One region of the Massilia haematophila genome, then DNA from elsewhere that is predicted to be linked to it. Evidence: predicted binding sites of a transcription regulator. Region 1 holds the regulator's gene; the other holds the start of a gene.
What was found. Region 1 encodes FliA, which starts transcription of late flagellar genes. Its sites were predicted from a motif close to CTAAAGTTTNNNNNNNNNNNGCCGNTA; they were not measured.

Region 1 (3,203 bases):
GGTGCACTCGGTGAAGGACGAGGCCGACCTGCGCATTGCATTGAAAGAGCTCAAGAACAAGCACACCGTGCTGATCGACACCATCGGCATGTCGCAGCGCGACCAGATGGTCACCGAGCAGGTGTCGATGCTGGCCGGCGCCGGCGCGGATGTGAAGCGCCTGCTGTGCCTGAACGCGACCGCCACCGGCGAGACCCTGAACGAAGTGGTGCGCGCCTACCAGGGCAGCGGCCTGCACGGCTGCATCATGACCAAGCTCGACGAAGCCGCCTCGATCGGCAGCGTGCTCGACGTCGTGATTCGCCAGAAACTGAACCTGCATTACATCTCGAACGGCCAGCGCGTGCCGGAAGACCTGCACCTGGCCGACCGCGCCATGCTGGTCGACCGCGCCTTTCGCGGCCGCCGCGACGCCGGCAACCAGTTCGACGACGCCGACCTGCCGCTGGTGATGGCGCATACCGGCAACGTCGCCGGCGACAGCAGCCTGCGCGGGGTGCGCCTTGGCTAGTTTCGACTTCGACCAGGCCGAAGGCCTGCGCCGGATGCTGGCCGGGCCGAAGCCGCGCGTGGTGACGTTCCTCTCGGCCACGCCGGGCGACGACAAGGCCGCGATGCTGGTCAACCTGGGCGCCTCGCTGGCCCAGGCCGGCAACGAGGTGATGATCGTCGACGCCTGCCAACGCGAGTTGGGCGTCGCCCGCCACCTGGAGATGGAACGCCACGTCAGTTTGATGCAGGTGGCGCGCCAGGAGTGCGCGCTGAACCAGGTGGTCCAGCAGGCGCCGCAGGGTTTCCAGGTTGCCCTGCTGGCGCGCGACGGCGTCGTGCCGCGTACCGGAAGCGATGAGCAACGCCGCCTGGCGAAGGCCTTCGACGTCATGGTGAAAGGGCAGGGCGGCATCGTCATCGTCGACGGCGAACTGAACCGCGAAGGCGGCTTCGCCGTGCCGATGCTGGCCGATTCCGAAATCGTGGTGCAGGTCTCGAACAGCGCCACCTCGATCACCAACGCCTATGCGCTGATCAAGCGCCTGGCCCAGGAGTTCGGGCGCCGTCCTTTCGGCATCCTGATCACCGGGGCCACCGAGGCTGAGGCCAAGGTGGTTTACGATAATATGGCATCGGCGGCAAGTCGTTACCTTGCAGTAACCTTGAGTTCCATGGGCTCGGTGCCGGCCGACGAATACCTGCACCGCGCGGCCCGCCTCGGGCGCACCGTGGTCGACGCCTTCCCGCTGGCCGGGGCGTCGGTGGCGTTCCGCCGGCTCGCCGGGCGCTTCGCCTTGCCGGGCATGGCCCAAGTGGGGCGCCACGGCGGCGCTGGTTTTGACGCCGGTTTCAATGTACGCGTCGGCTCTTAAGAAAAAAGCACAAGCATGTATACCGTCAAAGGGAAAGCGGACAAGAATCACTTGCTCACCCAGCACCAGCCGCTGGTCAAGCGCCTGGCGCACCAGATGAAGGCCAAGCTGCCGCCCTCGGTCGAGGTCGACGACCTGATCCAGGCCGGCATGATGGGCCTGCTCGACGCCATCAACCGCTACGAGGACAACCACGGGGCCCAGTTCGAGACCTATGCCGTGCTGCGCATCCGCGGCGCGATGGTCGACGAATTGCGCGCCAACGACTGGATGCCGCGCAGCACCCGCCAGAACATGAAGAAAGTGGAGACCGCCATGACCACGCTGCAGCAACGCCTGGGCCGCCCGCCGAGCGAATCGGAAGTCGCAAAATCGCTCAACCTGCCGCTCGAGGATTACCAGGACATGCTGTTCGAAGGCGGCGGCCACCAGCTGGTCTATTACGAGGACTTCCACGAGGACGACGGCAACGACAGCTTCCTCGACCGGTACGCGGTCGACGACGCCGACCCGCTGCGCGCGCTGCTCGACACCGACTTCCGCTCGGCCGTGATCGAGGCGATCGACAACCTGCCGCCGCGCGAGAAGATCCTGATGGGCCTCTATTACGAGGAAGAGCTGAACCTGAAGGAAATCGGCGCCGTCCTCGGCGTCTCCGAATCGCGCGTGTCGCAGCTGCACACGCAAGCCGTGGCGCGCCTGCGTGCCTCGCTGCGGGAGAGACTGTGGACTTCGCCAGCCTGATCGGCCTGGCGCTGGCGCTGGCCGGCCTGTTCGTCGGGCACACGCTCGACGGCGGCCGCTTCGCCTCGCTGTTCCAGCCGGCGGCCTTCGCCATCGTCGTCGTCGGCACCTTCGGCGCGGTGCTGCTGCAATCCGAAGCACGCAGCTTCCTGCGCGGCATGCGCATGCTGCGCTGGGTGTTCTTCCCGCCGCGCAGCCAGCGCCAGCCGCTGGCCAGCGCGATCGCGTTGTGGAGCCTGACGGCGCGGCGCGACGGCCTGCTCTCGCTCGAGCAGTACATGGGCACCAAGGATCCGTTCATCCAGAAGGGCCTGCGCCTGGTGGTGGACGGCATCCAGCCCGAGAAGCTGCGCAACCTGCTGGAAACCGAGATCAACGCTTTCGAATTCGCCGAGCGCCAGGCCGCGCGCATCTGGGAATCGGCGGCCGGCTACGCGCCGACCATCGGCATCCTGGGCGCGGTGCTGGGCCTGATCCACGTGATGGAAAACCTGTCCGATCCGTCGCGGCTCGGTTCGGGCATCGCGGTGGCGTTCGTGTCGACCGTGTACGGCGTGGGGCTGGCCAACCTGTTCTTCCTCCCGGTCGGCAACAAGCTGAAGGCCATCGTCGCCGACCAGGTGGTGCAGTACGAGATCCTCACAGAGGTCTTCCACGACCTGGCCAGCGGCAACCACACCCGTGTGGTGGAAGAGCGCGTGGCCAGCCTGCTGGCGAAGCGCTGACATGGCGCGCAAACGCTACGACGATGCGCAGCCGCATGGCGAGGACCGTGACCGCTGGTTGATTTCCTACGCCGACCTGATCACGCTGCTGTTCGCCTTCTTCGTCGTGATGTACGCCATCTCCATCGTCAACGAGGGCAAGTACAAGGTGCTCTCCGACGCCCTGGGCAGCGCCTTCGGCGGCAATCCGCAGACCCCGCAGGCCAGCAGCACGCTCGAGCCGCTACCGCTGTCGGGCATCATCGCGCGCAAGCGGGCGGAGGCGGCCAGGCGTGACCGCGAACGCATGAATACCCTGGCGCGCGACCTGGGCGCTTCGCTGGCGCCGCTGGTCGAATCGGGCAAGGTGCGCGTGGTGCAGACCGCGCGC
Region 2 (3,203 bases), 2.9 Mb from region 1:
GGCGATCCGCCCTTTTTACATCGTTCCCGCCGTCCTGCTCGCCTATGCGGCGCTCGGTCCCGTCCATGCCGCCGAACTGGGCGAGGCGCGGGTGCGCTCCCACATCGGGCAGGCGCTTGCCGCCGACGTCGAGCTGACCCTGGTCGAAGACCCGTCCAGGCCGGTGGCGGCGCGCCTGGCGCATCCGGACGTCTACCGCGGCGCGAACATCGCGCTGCCGGCGCTGCTGTCCAGCCTCGACATTGCTGTGATACGGCAGGGCGGCAAACAGTTCCTGCACCTGACGTCGAGCAAGCCGGTCGAGAGCCGCCACCTGCACGTCTACCTGGAGCTGGTCGACGGCGGCCAGCGCAACGTGCGCCTGGTGACGCTGTGGTTTACGCCGGACCCGCATCCGGCGCCGGCACCCGCAGCCGCACCTGTGCCCACGCCTGCGCTTGCGCCTGCACCTGCACCTGCGCCGCTTCCGGCGCCGGTCGTGACGGCGGCGCCAGTGGCGGCGCCGGCGAAAGCGTCGACGGATGCGGCGCCGGCCAAGGCCGTGCGCAAGCCGGCGCCGCCGAAGCGCCGCGCCGCGCCGGCGCAAGCGCAGGATGTGCAGGCGCCGTCGGCCGTGGCCGCGCCAAAGGATGCGACGCCCGCGCCGAAGCGGCCTGCCGCCATCCCGGCTGGGCACGCGGCCGAGCACGCGGCCGGGCACGCGGCCGGATCCGATGCGCCCGCCGCCTGCGCCCCTCAGCCGGCCGAGGTCCAGGCGCAGGCCCAGGCCTGCGCCGTGCTCGGCGCGAAGAACGAGGCGCTGCGCCAGGAACTGGGCCAGCTCGAGGAAAAGGTCAAGGTGCTGCAGGTCGCGACCGGCGTGAAATCGGCCGCCGAAGCCGCGGCGCAGGACGCGCCAAAGCCGGACGCCCAAGCGAAGCCGGCGCCGCGCATCCAGCGCAAGCCGAAGCCGGCGCCGCCGCCCAATGAGCCGACGCCCTGGCTGGCGATCGCGGCCGGCATCGCGGCCGTGCTGGCGCTGCTGGGCGTGGCCGTGCTGCTGCGCCGCCGGCGCGCGCAGGCCGGCCAGGTCTTGAGGACGGCGCGCGAGCCGGAAGTCGTCGTCCTGCCACAGGACGGCACGGCGGAAACGAAGCCGAGTCTGATGGCGGCCGTCAAGGCGCGCCTGATGGCGGTCCGCCGCAACAGGCCGGCGCCGCAGGCCCCAGCCGAGGCGCCGGAAAACGTGGACGAAAAAATAATTGTTCGGCCGGAATAGGGGCGCGCACAAATCGTCTACACAAGCTGATTAATTCGGTTATACTGGCCTCGTTGGTTAACAAAACCACAAAAAACGGCACAGGGTCCGGCGCAGCCACCACCGATAGCGTGGCGCGATAAACGGACGTACGTCGCAAGACGCCTGTCTCCGGAAGCGGTCTCGCTGCCAACAGCGGCAGGAGACGCCGGATGCAACCGGCAAAGAGGCGATCACCAGCACTAGCCTGGTGCTCGCTCTCCGAATTCATGCGGCGGGAGTCTTCCTGTCGCAGCAAAAAAAGCGCCTGCGGGCGCTTTTTTTGTTGGGTGGCGACTTGTTGGGTGGCGACTGGTCGGGAGCATTGCCCGGTAGGGTGGGCGGGACCGGCGGTCCCGCCCACGCGGGGATACGCGGCGGCACGGTCCTCGCGAACGATATGGCGACCTCCAATCACCGCCGCGTGGGCGGAGGGCTGCCCACCCTAGGGACAACAAAAAAGCGCCCGCAGGCGCTTTCTTCTTATTTGGGAACCAGGCTCAGTGCGCGCGCATCGCGCGGTCGAGCTGACCCATCCAGGGTTCGGTCACGTCGCGGATGGCGCGGTCGTTGGCCATGATCTGCTTGAGCAGGTCGATCTTGCGCAGGCGGCGTTCGCCGTTCAGCGCGGGGACGCCGGTCGCGGCGGCGCCAGCCTGGGCGGCGCACTGGCCCTGCAGGCTGTCGAAGCCGTTCCAGTCCCCCGAGGTCGCCGCAGCGGCCATCTTGCCAGTCAGGCCGGCAATATTTTCGTACATAGCGAGGACTTCATTCTGGTTCATGTTGGCACCGCGACAATAGTTTTCCGGCCGGATGACCGCTTGTCTTCCTTTTACGGCAGCGGCATCCAGAACTTTAGCCCTTTTGCTAAAAAAATTTGAAAGATATGTTGGCAAGGCGATGCGCCCGGCTTTCATGCTCCAGGCCGACACCCCGTTTTCCTGCGCCACGCGCGGCTCCCGTCGAGGTGCGCGATGCGAATATGATGGAAAATGATGTGGCCAAGTACTTCGGCCGTGTGAGCAACCACATCCGCGCCGCGCTGGCGCCGCAACAGTCACCGGAAACGAAAACGAGGAATCCATGAAGACACGTCCGACCCTGCTCCAGACCAGCATCGCCCTGGCCCTGTGCGGCGCCCTGGCCACGCCCGCGGTCGCCGCCGGCCAGGCCGCCGCGCAGCCGGCGGCGCCAGCCGAGAAGCAAGCCGAAAAACAGGCCGATACGCCCGCCAATACGCCCGCCAATAAGCCCGCCCACAAGCCGGCCGGCATGACCGTGCTGCCGGGCGACGACTTCTTCGCCTACACCAACGGCGACTGGCTGGCGAAGACCGAGATCCCGGCCGACCGCGGCTCCTGGAGCGCGATGGGTGCGCTGGCCGAGGACACCAATACCCGCATCGCCAAGATGATCGAGGAGCTGGGCGCGGCCAAGGATACGAGCGGCGAGGCGCGCAAGGTGGCCGATTTCTACGCCGCCTACATGGACGAGGCGGCGATCGAGAAGCGCGGCCTGGCGCCGATCAAGCCGATGCTGGCGCAGATCGCCGCGATCAAGGACAAGGCGGCGCTGGTGCGGGCGCTGGGCGCCTCGGTGCGCGCCGACGTCGACCCGCTCAACGCCACCGACTTCTTCACCGAGAACCTGTTCGGCGTCTGGATCGCCCAGGGCTTGACCGATCCGACGCGCAACCTGCCTTACCTGCTGCAGGGCGGCCTGGGCATGCCCGACCGCGCCTACTACCTCGAGAACAATGCGCGCATGGCCGAGCTGCGCACCAAGTACCAGCAGCACATCGCCGCGATGCTGAAGCTGGCCGGCTTCGACAAGGCCGAGGAACGCGCCGCGCGCGTGTTCGAGCTCGAACTGGCGCTGGCGCAAACCCATGCCACGCGCGAGGAGTCGAGCGACATCCAGAAGTCGA

Region 2: the regulator FliA is predicted to act here: its motif matches at 2,109-2,135, upstream of ACFOPH_RS00420 (flagellar protein FliT).

What each region holds. Positions count from the first base shown of each region.
Region 1 is NZ_JBHRVV010000001.1:2,982,245-2,985,447, reverse strand. It holds gene flhF (flagellar biosynthesis protein FlhF) at 1-511, shown strand, start outside; gene ACFOPH_RS13310 (MinD/ParA family ATP-binding protein) at 504-1,364, shown strand; gene ACFOPH_RS13305 (RNA polymerase sigma factor FliA) at 1,380-2,108, shown strand; gene ACFOPH_RS13300 (flagellar motor protein) at 2,090-2,833, shown strand; gene motD (flagellar motor protein MotD) at 2,835-3,203, shown strand, end outside.
Region 2 is NZ_JBHRVV010000001.1:82,881-86,083, forward strand. It holds gene ACFOPH_RS00415 (FimV/HubP-related protein) at 1-1,258, shown strand, start outside; gene ACFOPH_RS00420 (flagellar protein FliT) at 1,777-2,034, opposite strand; gene ACFOPH_RS00425 (M13 family metallopeptidase) at 2,360-3,203, shown strand, end outside.